Regions from separate parts of the Arthrobacter sp. UYEF20 genome, predicted to be linked through region 1. Evidence: riboswitches for the same ligand, from Rfam matches in the RefSeq annotation. Region 1 holds a riboswitch; each other region holds the start of a gene.
What was found. A riboswitch is a leader RNA that binds a small molecule or an ion and turns the genes downstream of it on or off. The one in region 1 is predicted to bind cyclic di-AMP.

Region 1 (4,121 bases):
GCCTCAGCGCGTGCGGCCGGACGGGTGCCAGGCTCGGACTTGATGATGGACGATTCGGCCAGGAACGGCGCCTTGTTGGTAGCCGAGGCAAACTTCGAGCCAAACTCGCCGAACGAGAGGTGCTGGGCCTTGGTCTCCACCAGGCCGAAGCTCGCAACATCCCAGAACGCCGTGGAGCCGCCGACGCCCAGAATGACCTCGTAGCCATCGGGAGCGCGGAAGAACTCGCTCAGTCCGTTCCGGACCGAGCCCACGAGGTTTTTGACCGGCGCCTGGCGGTGGGACGTTCCCAGCAGGGTTGCCGAGGCGGCGAGAGCTTCCATCTGTTCCGGGCGGACCTTGGAGGGGCCGGCACCGAACCGGCCGTCCTTGGGTAGGAGGTTTGCGGGAATCGTGATGCTGGTATCGCTCACAGTGGCTCCATTTTCGGCTGGTACAACGCTTGGCGGCTGGTACAACGCTTGGCTTGGGCGGCGGCCCGGCAGGGTGGCTGCAACGAAGCCTCCTTTTCATTCTGCCTGACTGCCGCGGGCGGGCGGGAAAAGAGTCCGTCATAGTCCGGTCATTGAGACAAAGCCGCTCGCCCCGGGCTCGTGCTGAAGCGCCCGGGGGATTATCCGGAGTAATTCAAAATAGGCTAAGCTGTTTTGCGAACGTACGGCCGTTCCCGCCAGGGCACGCTGCCTGCAACCGGCACGCGGTACGGTGGGAATGACGCAAGGACGGCGCTCGAGGAGCTGAGCTGAATGACGGATCTGATCGATACAACCGAGATGTATCTGCGGACCATTCTGGAACTTGAAGAAGAGAACATCGTCGCCCTCCGCGCCCGCATCGCCGAACGGCTGCGCCACTCCGGCCCCACCGTCTCGCAGACCATCGGCCGCATGGAGCGCGACGGCCTGGTGGTTGTTTCGGGTGACCGGCACCTTGAGCTGACTGAAACCGGCCGGAAACGTGCCATCGGCGTCATGCGCAAGCACCGCCTGGCCGAGCGGCTGCTGGCCGACGTGATCGGCCTCGACTGGGCCTACGTCCACGAGGAAGCCTGCCGCTGGGAGCACGTGATGAGCGAGCGGGTGGAACGGCGGATCTTCGAAATGCTCAACCATCCCACCGTCTCTCCTTATGGAAATCCAATCCCCGGGCTCGCGGAGCTCGGCGGCGTGCCCTCCCAGCCATCCTCCGACGGAGTCGTGAATCGAGGAGTCGTGAATCTGCTGGAAGCGATGGCCGGCTACGGGGCCGATTCCCGGATCACGGTGAACCGGCTTGCCGAGCCCATCCAGGTGGAACCGGAACTGCTCGTCCAGCTCGACGAGGGAGGCATCCGTCCCGGCGCCCTTGTGTCCCTGGAACGCGTCGGGGAGTACATCTCGGTCCGCGTTCCGGACATTGAAGGCGCCCTCGAGCTGCCTCCCGAGGTGGCCGCCCACGTGTTTGTTACCCTCGGCTAACCGTCCGGAACCACAACTCGTGGGACGACCCATGAGTTGTGCACAGCAGAGATAACGGGATTATTACTGGGCGGCTTAATCGCCTATAGTTAGTGGCTAGTACCGATACCAAAGCGTTACCTGATCCGGAGCCGAACTCTGCCAGCGGATCAGTCGCAGAGTCACCTTATGGCAGAGGCGGGGGAACCACTTCCGGCTGTCTTCGAGCAGCCTTGGGGTGAAGTCCGCCAGCGGCAAGCACACTCCACCGAGGGACTTTTTTTGGATTCCCCTGTGCCTGGATGCTTGTTCACGGCGGACCGGGTCTTTGAACTCTCTGACCCGAATCCGACAGCTAACTTCGCAGGCTATCCAGAGAGGAACCGTTCTTGACCACCCAAACCTCGCGGGGCCGCCGCCGCGCGACCGGCCCCGCTCCGGAGCCGCGACCGGCCGTCGCCGTCATGGCAGACCGGCCGCGTGACGCGCACCGCGACGAGCGCCGCGGCCGCCGGAGCCCGTTCCGCCAGGTAACGGAATTTGCCGCCGCCAGTGGGGTGGGGCAGAAGGCCGGCATTGCCCTGGCGGCTACGGGCCTGGTCCTGACGATCGCTGTCCCCGCCACCGGCCCGGTCATGGCTACCGACGGCTCGTCGGGCTCGGTCTCCGCTACGGCGCAGCCGGATGTAACGGCCGCCTCCGCGGCCAAGATCGACTTCAGCCGGACCGCCGTGACCACGAAGGGCGATCCCGACGGCAAGCTGAAGCAACTGCTGAGCGCGCAGTCGGCGGGCAGCATCACGCGCGCCGCTTCTTCCGGCAGCCTGGGCGCACCGCTGGACCAGATGGTTTCCGCCTCGCCCTTCGGCTACCGCGTCAGTCCCATCACCGGCGGTGCCGGCGAGTTCCACCGCGGCCAGGACTACGCCGCGCAGTGCGGAACGGCGGTCCACGCGGCCGCCAGCGGCACCGTCACGTTCACCGGCTGGCATCCCTTCGGCGGTGGCAACCGCGTGGTGATCGACCACGGCAACGGCCTGGAGACCACCTACAACCACCTGTCCTCATCAAGCGTCCGTGTTGGCCAGACGGTCTCCCGCGGCGATGTTGTGGCCATGAGCGGGACCACCGGCGCCTCCACCGGGTGCCACCTGCACTTCGAAGTGATGGTCAACGGCGACGTCGTGGACCCCACCGGCTGGCTCTAAATAGCCGATGGATGACTCTCGCATTCTTGTGACACGCCGTGATCTGAATGTGACATTGGGTCCCAACTGCTGTACCGTATGAAGTACGCCAACTTCTCCGAAGTTGGCGCTCTTGAGTGGATTGCCTAGCTCTGCCACCGCTCAAGGTCCGTTCGCATGACATCGTCTGGCAGGGGCGGGGGAACCAATTTTGGTCTTCGCAAGAAGACCTTGGGGTTAAGTCGCAAAGCTTTCCAGGAAGCAGCGCGGCCGGGTGACTCCCATCCGAATCCGACAGCTCACCTCGCAGGCATTGGGAGAGGCTACTTTCGTGTCTTCACGCCACAATGCTGCGCTTAAACGCGCTTGCGCGGCTCATTCGAGCCCGCTGAAATCCACGTCCCGTGCTGCCCTTGCCGGCGCCCGGAATGGATCTCACTCCGCCGACTCAATCTCTGCTGAGTTCGGCCCGCAGGCCAAGCACCTGCAAGCAGTTCCCGCTTTTGGCGCGTCTTCGCAGTACACCCTTCGCTAAGTAACCCATTCGGGGCGATCCGGCGTACCCCCAAGATGCCGGAGCGTCCTCTGTCCGCGCCTGAAAAGTGCGGTCCAAGGATCACGAAAGAGAGAACTTAATGACTACTCGTGCAAATACTGCACGGCACCGCGCCGAGGTCACCAAGACCAACTCGCTTGCTGTCATTGCCAAGGCCGTCGGCGACAACGCCGGTACCATGGGCCGCCAGGCCGCAGTCGTCGCTGCCGCTTCCGGGCTGGTCCTGACCAGCGGAATCGCAGCCAACGCTGCCGAGACCAACGTTCAGCGCGAATCCACCTCCGCTTCGGCACTCGAAGTCCAGTCGGGCACCCCGGCAACGATCTCGGCGGCTTCCACCATTGCGATCTCCTACGAGAAGCCGGCCGTTTCCACCTCACCTGCTCCGGTCGTCGAGGCCGCAAAGCCCGTCGTCAACGTCCAGGACTCCAAGGCCGGTGCCGCCGGCGCCTCGGCCTCGACGCAGGGACTCTCCGTTGCCAGCGGCGCCGGAGCTTCCATCGCTGCCGCCGCCTACGCCCAGCTCGGGGTTGGACAGGACTGCACCGCACTGGTCACGAACGCTCTGGCTGCGGCGGGCATCAACTTCCACGGCTGGCCGGCAGGTTACCTGTCCCTGGGCCGCACCGTGGGCGCCGGCGAGGCACAGCCGGGCGACCTGGCGTACTACCAGAACGGTGGCGTGGGCATGGCCCACATCGCTGTCTACGTCGGCAACGGCATGGCTGTCCACGGCGGCTGGAACGGCGGAACCACCGCACTGAACAGCGTCAATATCGGCTCCGGGCCGGTCTTCATCCGCGTCGGCGGCTAAATCGCCGCTGGCTGGAAACAGCTGTCTGAAAACAGCTGTCTGAAAACAGCCTGAAAGTCGCCACCAAGAAGAGGACCCCCGCCCCTGTGGCGGGGGTCCTCTTCCTGTACGCCCGGCCATCTCCGGCA
Region 2 (4,121 bases), on a different contig from region 1:
CGTGGAGGACGACGCCGTCCTGGGGCCGCTCATCGCCGCGCTACTGGCGGAGGACTACCGGGTGAGGCTCGTTGCCAACGGCCAGGACGGACTGCACCTGGGGCTCACGGAGACCTGGGATGCGATGGTGATCGACCGCGGCTTGCCGGTGATGGACGGCATCAGCCTGATCAGGGCATTGCGGGAGAAGGGGATCTCCACCCCCATCCTCATCCTGACCGCGCTCGGGGACACGGCGGAGAAAGTCAGGGGCCTGGATGCCGGTGCCAACGACTATGTGACCAAGCCGTTCGACGCCGGGGAACTCGCGGCACGCCTGCGCGCCCTGACCCGCACTTTTGCCCCGGCCTCCACGCCGGTGGGCTTCGGCCCGTGGGAACTCGATCCGGCGTCGCGCTCCGTACGGTCCGTCTACGGACGACTGGTGTCCCTCACAGCGAAGGAGGGCGAACTGCTCGGTGCCCTGGCCGCGGAACCGGGCCGGGTCTTCACCCGGGAAGAACTGCTCAGCCAGCATTTCCAGGCCACGGACCAGCCCGGCCTGATCGACACCTACGTCCACCACCTCCGCCGGAAGATCGCCAAAACCGTGATCCGCACGGTCCACGGCGTCGGCTACCAGATCGGCGACGCCCATGAATAGCACCGCACCGCAGGCCGCCGAACCGGACCTGGACACCCTGCGCAGGGCCTCCCTCAAGGTCGCCCTGCGGATCAGCGCCGCCTGCGCCGTGCTGGTCCTCTGCCTCCTCGCCGCCGCCACCGTCTACCTGATGAACAAGCTGGCTCACCCGGACCTGCCATCCGCCACCGTGGCCGGGAAGGCCTACACCTATCTCGACTCCAAGGACCTGATCGAGGCCATGATCATCGCCGGGGTAGCGGGGATCGTGCTGGCCGGCGGCGTCGGGTGGCTCAGTGCACGGAGCGCCATCCGGCCCCTGGGGGAAGCGCTGGCCCTGCAGCGGCGGTTCGTCCAGGATGCCAGCCATGAACTGCGCACCCCCCTCGCCATCCTCGACGCACGCATCCAGCTGGCCCAACGCGACGCCGCGCCGGACTCCAAACCGGGCCAGGCCTTGGTCAAAATCCGGGAAGACACGGCAACGCTCACGGGGATCGTCAATGAGCTGCTCTTGGCCGCAACGAGGGGGACGCCGGACCCAGCGACAGAACCGGCCGATTTGGCCGACGTCGCGTCCTCCGTCACCGAGAGCCTGCAACAACTCGCGGCACGCCAGGGCGTCCGGCTCACCTTTTCCGCGGATGCGTCCGACGGGGCGTCCGCCAGGGCTTCCGCGGGCGATTCCGGAGGCGGCTCCGGCAGCGATTCCGGCGGCGGCCGGCCTCTGGCCCGCATCGACCAGAACTCCCTCCGCCGCGCGGTGCTCGCCCTGGCCGACAATGCCCTCGCCCACACCCCGGCCGGCGGACAGGTCACCATCAGCACTGCGGCAGAGAACAACCACGCGGTCATCACCGTGGCGGACACGGGGGCTGGGATCACCGGCGTCGACCAGGCCCGGATTTTTGACCGCTTCGTCAGGACTCCGGGCGCCGATGCGCCGCGCCGGCAGAGAAGCTTCGGCATCGGTCTGGCCCTGGTCCGCGAGATCGCCACGGCCGCCGGCGGCACCGTCGAGGTAGCCCGGACAGGTCCGGAGGGAACCACCATGAGGCTGGCGCTTCCCCTGGTTCGCTGACGCGACGGCATGCAGAAGGCCGGCAATCCGCTGCCCCCAAGGCAACTGATCACCGGCCTCTTTCGCTGCTGTGCGTCAGACTCCGGCGCGGACGAACGTCACGGGGCCCGTGGCGGTCAGCCACGACAGCGGGTGCGCCACGGTTGTATTGCCGTTGATGCCGCCGCTGACGGCCTGTCCGTTGCCGGCGTAGATGGCAACGTGGCCGGACTGGACGATCATGTCGCCCGGCTCCGGAGTCGCCACAACCTTGCCGTACTTGAGGAACGCCGTCGGGCCGATGTCGCCTACCGGAATGCCGGCTGCGCCGAGCGCCTTTTCGACCATCGCAGTGCAGTCCTGCATGATTCCAACCTGGCCGTAGGCGGCCGAAAGCAGCGCGGCGTTGACGCCGCCGGCTGCCGGGGCAGCGGCGGGAGCCGGGGCAGCTGCCTGGACCTGCACGGCAGCCTTAGGAGCTGCGGCAGGCTGGGGGGCGGCGGCGGGGACGGCTGCAGCCGGCTTGGGCTGTTCGACGACGGGCGCCGGAGTCGAGACCACGGCCGGACGCTCGAAGGCGATCTGAACAGTGGAATCCGCGCTGACCGGAGCGGAGACCTGACTGTTGACGTCAACGGACGACGCCGGTGCGGCGTTGCGCTCGACGGGTGCCTCCGCCGCGTTGGCGGCCATGGCGCTGCTGAGTACCAGACCTGATGCTGCGGCGATCACGGCGGCCTGGCGGCCGATCGTGCCTGCATTGCCCGCAAATGCGGAGGAAATTGCCGAAAGCGGGCTCGTGGTGGTGGTGCCGCGATGGCGCGCGGAAGTATTGCGTGAAGTCATGAATGTAGCCTCTCCCAATGCCTGCGAGGTGAGCTGTCGGATTCGGATGGGAGGCACCCGGCCGCACTCGGGGCCCGCGTTGCGGGCCGTGCGGCTTCACCCCAAGACCTGCCTGTCAGCTGGTCAAAAAGTGGTTTCCCCGTCTCTGCCGGACGTTGATGCGAGTTATCCCCGGGGCCGCGGCAGAGTTAGGCAATCGGCTGGGGAGCGCCCGTATCGGAGACAACAGGCACCTAACAACGGTAACGGGATAATCACGGAATGTCACATTGAGGTAACGGGGCGGGGGTCCAAACGAGGGCTTTTTCCATCTGCATCCCCGGGCTCAGGCATAGGATGATGCCAGCAGCGATCCCTGAAGCGGAGGCCCGAAATGAACAGCCACTGTGTCGCCATCTGCCAGCTGAGCGATCAGCCTCAGGAGGATTTTGACGTCAACACCGAGCTGCTGATCCTCGAAGGCCAGGAAGTCCGCGTCTCAACCTGGGACGCTGAGCCCCGCGACGGCGGTTTCGACGCCCATGTCCTGAACGACCGTGTGGATGCACTCGGCTTTATGGTGGTCACGGACTGGCAGTTCCTGGATGGCAAGGCCTACGCGGTTGTGCAGCGACGGTCGGACAGCTGATGCGGGACGCTTCCGTCACGTCCCGGTGGCCGTGAATTCCAGCTCTGGCCGGTGTTTCGCGACGTCGTCGAGCACCACAGCGACTGCCTCCCTGAGGAGGTCGGCGTCGGTATCGGCGTCCGCGTCGTGCTCCGGCGAGACGGCCAGCGCCGCCTTGGCCAGGCCGACAAACTTGCGCCAGTCTCCCCCGCCGGCCCGGAGCGCCCGGAGCGGCGAGAGCAGGGCGGCGCGGCGCAGCCAGACGTCGGGTTCCCGGGCCCAGCGGTCCAGCACGCTGTCCGCTCGTACCCTGCCCAGCAGGTCCAGTCCCGAAACCAGCGGGCCGACGACGTCGACGGCGAGCGGATCGGCCAGCTCCCGCAATTGCGCGGTTCTCAGGAAGCCTTCAATCCGGGTCAGGTCCGCGTTGTCCAGCATGTGGACCTTGGACTGCAGCAGGACCACGGCCGCCAGCCGTCGCTCGAAAACCGGTACGGACCAAAGTTCTGAGCTCAGCGCGGTGATGTCATCATGCAGCAACTCGCGGTGGCGGCGCAGCGCGTCGCGGACAGTTCCGCGCACCGCCCCGACCGAGGCGCCATAGAAGCTCAGATCGCCGCCCACGCGTGCCTGCAACTCGTCCGCCCGGGACCAGGACCCTTCGCGTTGCAGCGAGGAATCGATAAACTCGCCGGCGTCGCTCATGGGACCATTCTTTCGCATTGTTGTGGGGTCTCCGCGTCTTTCGCATTGTTGTGGGGTCTCCGCGCCGGTTTCTAGGTGGCCTGTCTCCCGGCTCTTTCTGCCGGGCTTTTTTGTCTGACCCCGCTTCTAGACTGGGTTCATGGACGGCAAGCGAGAGCCCGAAGTGGTTCCGGGAGGACATGGCGACGCTGGAAGCGGCGCCGCGGTCACGGACGTCGCCCGCCTGCTCGGTACGGTCCGTCCCTGCCACGCCACGGATGCCGACGACGACGGCGGTGCCG
Region 3 (4,121 bases), on a different contig from region 1:
CAGCAACCCCGGCTTCCTCGCCGGGGACGCCACCCGGAAGAGCCTCTCCCCCGATGACGACCACGTCCTCCTCGAGCTCACGCCCAACGGCCTCCCGGTTGACCGGACGCTCTCGGCCGGCGCCTACCGGCTCACTGCCGTGCGGACCCCCTATGGAGACGTGATCGTCACCGGGCTCCCGCTGGCGGAAAAGCAGAACACGCTGGCTTCGCTGGTGTGGACCATGGTGGTGGTGTCTGCCGGCGGCCTCGTCGTGATCGGTCTCGCCGGCACGGCACTGATCCGCCGGACCATGAAGCCGCTCGAACAGCTCTCCGACGTGGCCACCAAGGTCTCCCGGCTCCCCCTCGACGCCGGCGAGGTGGCACTCGCAGTCCGGGTGCCGGCGTCGGCCGCCCATCGTGGCACGGAAGTGGGCAGTGTGGGCTACGCGCTGAACCAGATGCTGGACAATGTCTCCAACGCGCTTGAGGCGCGGCAGCTCAGCGAAATGAGGGTGCGCCAGTTCGTGGCCGATGCCTCGCATGAGCTGCGGACCCCGTTGACCGCCATACGCGGCTACACCGAGCTGATGCGGATGACCGAGCAATTCACGCCGGACGGCGAGAAGTCCCTCGCACGGGTGCAGAGCCAGTCCGAACGGATGACCACCTTGGTTGAGGATCTGCTGCTGCTGGCCCGCCTGGACGAGGGCCAGCCCCTCAAGCTCAGCGAGGTGGACCTCACCCAGCTGGCAATCGAGACGGTCAGCGACGAGAAGGTCATGGCCCCGGATCACCTCTGGCAGCTGGAACTGCCGGAAGAGCCGGTGGTGGTCCGCGGCGACTCCGCGCAGCTCCATCAGGTGCTGGCCAACCTGCTCTCCAACGCGCGCAAGCACACCAGGGCCGGGACCACCGTGGTGACCGGAGTGATGCGTTCAGCCGATGGAAGCGCCGTGGTCACGGTGACCGACAACGGCAACGGAATCCCCGCTCAGTTCATGAATAAGGTCTTTTCACGCTTCGCCCGCGCGGACGCGGCACGGAAGAACCCGGCAGTCACGACGGCGGCCGCTGCCCGTCCGGGGATTCCCCGCAGCCACTGGGCCCCCGCCGTCGCCCCGGCAACCACTGCCGAGGGGACCAGCGGGCTTGGCTTATCGATCGTGCAGGCGATTGTCGCGGCCCACGGCGGCACCGTCGAGGTCACCTCCCGGCCAGGCAGGACGGAGTTCGCCGTGCGCCTGCCCACGAGCCCGCAGGTGGCGTAGCCACGGTGCGGAGGGCTGGGCGGAAGAGCGCAAGGCGACACTCCGCCGTCGTGATGTCCGTTACCAAAATGTGACTCTCGGATGGAACTCCTGTACGGTTTTTAGAGTGCGGCCGCCACTGGGCCGTGCATCCGGATGGACGCCAAACTCTGCCGCTTCCCGGATTCGCTAGACCAGGCAGAGGCGGGGAACCCAGAGTTCCCGGGCATCTGCATTTATGCACCCTTGGGGTGAAGCCGACACGTGAAGCTCCGTGCGGCCGGATTTCTCATCCGAACCCGACAGCTAACTCCGCAGGCGTTGAGAGGCATCATGACTAAATTCAAGGTACAAACGCGCCGCGAAGGCGCCGCAGGAAAATTCGGCTCCACGCATTCACGCCACCGCGCCGAGTCAGCCAAGCCGGCCTCGGCCCTGTCCCGGTTTACCGCGGGCATCGGTTCCACCGGCCGCCGCGTCGCCGTCGTTGCCACCGTTTGCGCGGTCCTGGTCGGAGTTGGCGCTGCCGGGCAGGCCGCCGAGACGTCCAGCCGCAACTCCACCGCCGGCAGTTCCAAGGCGTCCGCCACCATCGCCGACCCGCTGACGCCCCTGAACTTCGAACGGGTCCGCGACGCCCAGGCCTTCGTGCCCCCCGGCGCCAGCGTTGAGGCCCCGTCCGCGGCGGCGAAGCCCGCTGAAGCACCTGCCCCGGCTTCTGCCGCGGCACCGGCCCCGGCACCCGCCGAGGCGCCGGCACCCGCGCCGGCACCTGCCCCGGCCCCGGCGCCCGCACCGGCACCGGCCCCCGAAGCGGCGGCGCCCGTCGCCGTTGACGATCCCGCCGGGGCCCAGGCCTACGCCGCCTCCCGGCTGGAATCCTACGGCTGGGCGCCCGGCGAAATGCAGAGCCTGATGAAGCTCTGGACCAAGGAGTCCGACTGGAAGACCACGGCCACGAACCCGAGCAGCGGCGCCTACGGTGTGGTCCAGTCCCTGCCGGCCGAAAAAATGGCGAGCGCCGGCGCTGACTACCGGACCAACTACCGGACCCAGATCAACTGGGGTCTCAATTACGTCAAGGAACGCTACGGCTCCCCCAGCGGCGCCCTGAGCTTCCATTACGCGAACAACTGGTACTAAGCCGGCCGGCAGTTTCCCCGGACGTACCTGCTTCAGGACGTACCTGTTTCAGCAAGAATGCCCCGAATCCCTGCGGTTCGGGGCATTCTTTCGTGCTGAGTGCTGAGTGCTGGCCGCGGGCGGAGCCGTGCGCTGGTGCGTCCAGCGCGCAATTTCGTTAGTTCGTCGGGGGTCAGGTCCAGGCGGTGGGGTGGTTGAGGCGGAGGCCGCAGGCGGTGCCGCGCCAGGCCATCACGGGCGGCGGCTTCAAGGACCTCGACCAGCCGGCTCGGTCGACCGGAATACACCACCGGCCTCGACCGCCAGCTGCCACGCCTGGGCAGGTACGAGCACGCACCGGCAGCCTGACACCGACGGCCTCAGCGAAAATGACCACCGGTCAGGACATGCCCCGCGCCGGGGTCGGCGGATGGACATACTCCGGCTATGCCCTGTCCCGGGCGCGAGGACTCGGCGGTCCTCCCGGGAAGTAGCCCGGCGCCGGCCACCGGAAACGCCCCACGCACCCCTGCCGTGACGTTCCTCCCCGGTTGCTTCGGCGCCACGCGCAAACCGCCCGCGGGAATCCGGGGTTCACCACGGCAGGCAGGCGGTTCGGCGGCAAGCAACCGGGCAGGAGGGACCCGCCGACTGCCCGCGTCCACGTGCCCGGCTTCCGGCCAGGGAACGTCACGGTGCCGCCGGTGCCGGGCGCGAAGACTGGGCGGTCCTCCCGGGGAAGTGGCCCGACGCCCGCAGCGGAGTCACTGTACGTGCCCCCGGATCAGGACATGCCCCGCGCCGGGGTCGGCGGATGGACATATTCCGGCTATGCCCTGTTTCGGGCGCGAAAACTGGACATGTCCCCCCCGGCGCGACGACTGGGCATGTCCCCCCCGGCGCGACGACCGGGCCTCAACCCCCGACGAATTAACGAAAATGACGTCTAGCCGTTGGGCCGGTTGGGGATGTACTGGACCGCCCATTTGTTGCCGTCGGGATCCGCAAAATGGACGAAGTGCCCCCAGTCCTGGACATCGACGTCGCTGACGTCCACGCCGTTATCCTTGAGCTGCTTGTGCGCGGCCTGGATGTCGCTGACCACGAGCTGCAGGCTGGGGGCGGTGCCCGGCGGCGCGTCGGTGAGGCCCTCGCCGATCGCGATCGAGCAGCCGGAGCCCGGCGGGGTCAGCTGGACGAAGCGGATTCCGTCCATGGGCCGCTCGTCGTAGTCGGCGTTGAAGCCGACTTTGTTGACGTAGAAGTCCTTGGCGCGGTCCACATCGGACACGGGGACAAACACGAGTTCAAGTTTCCAGTCCATGGCCCACACGCTAGCGCGGCCTGCGGGATTCCGGAAGGGAACGCGTGCCGGACCCGGCAATAGCCGGGTCCTCAACAGCCGGGTCCTCAACGCGGCTGTCTGGCTGTACTAGCCCGCGATGCCGTAGAGGCGGTCGCCGGCGTCGCCCAGGCCGGGCACGATGTAGGACTTCTCGTTGAGCTTCTCGTCGATCGAGGCGAGGACGATCGTCACGTTGGCGTCCGCGAGCTCCTCCTCCAGCCTGGCCAGGCCTTCGGGGGCGGCGAGCAGGCAGATGCAGGTGACGTCGGAGGCGCCGCGCTTGAAGAGGAACTTGATGGCCTCGCGCAGGGTGCCGCCGGTGGCCAGCATGGGGTCCAGGACGAAGATCTGCCGGTCCGTGAGGTCCTCGGGGAGGCGCTCGGCGTAGGTGATGATGTCCAGGGTCTCCTCGTCCCGGGCCAT

Region 2: another riboswitch for cyclic di-AMP. It lies ahead of ABIB26_RS12480 (hypothetical protein); the one in region 1 lies ahead of ABIB26_RS05470 (M23 family metallopeptidase).
Region 3: another riboswitch for cyclic di-AMP. It lies ahead of ABIB26_RS10085 (aggregation-promoting factor C-terminal-like domain-containing protein); the one in region 1 lies ahead of ABIB26_RS05470 (M23 family metallopeptidase).

What each region holds. Positions count from the first base shown of each region.
Region 1 covers NZ_JBEPNP010000003.1:283,150-287,270, reverse strand. The annotation lists gene serC (phosphoserine transaminase) at 1-413, opposite strand, end outside; gene ABIB26_RS05475 (iron-dependent transcriptional repressor DtxR) at 747-1,457, shown strand; cyclic di-AMP (ydaO/yuaA leader) riboswitch at 1,607-1,821, shown strand; gene ABIB26_RS05470 (M23 family metallopeptidase) at 1,826-2,644, shown strand; cyclic di-AMP (ydaO/yuaA leader) riboswitch at 2,792-2,950, shown strand; gene ABIB26_RS05465 (NlpC/P60 family protein) at 3,259-3,993, shown strand.
Region 2 covers NZ_JBEPNP010000010.1:6,980-11,100, forward strand. The annotation lists gene ABIB26_RS12470 (response regulator transcription factor) at 1-643, shown strand, start outside; gene ABIB26_RS12475 (sensor histidine kinase) at 636-1,703, shown strand; gene ABIB26_RS12480 (hypothetical protein) at 1,779-2,528, opposite strand; cyclic di-AMP (ydaO/yuaA leader) riboswitch at 2,537-2,723, opposite strand; gene ABIB26_RS12485 (hypothetical protein) at 2,902-3,156, shown strand; gene ABIB26_RS12490 (DNA alkylation repair protein) at 3,172-3,840, opposite strand; partial or broken gene ABIB26_RS12495 (HNH endonuclease) at 3,980-4,121, shown strand, end outside.
Region 3 covers NZ_JBEPNP010000007.1:77,362-81,482, forward strand. The annotation lists gene ABIB26_RS10080 (HAMP domain-containing sensor histidine kinase) at 1-1,252, shown strand, start outside; cyclic di-AMP (ydaO/yuaA leader) riboswitch at 1,409-1,566, shown strand; gene ABIB26_RS10085 (aggregation-promoting factor C-terminal-like domain-containing protein) at 1,565-2,374, shown strand; gene ABIB26_RS10090 (glyoxalase superfamily protein) at 3,300-3,677, opposite strand; gene upp (uracil phosphoribosyltransferase) at 3,786-4,121, opposite strand, start outside.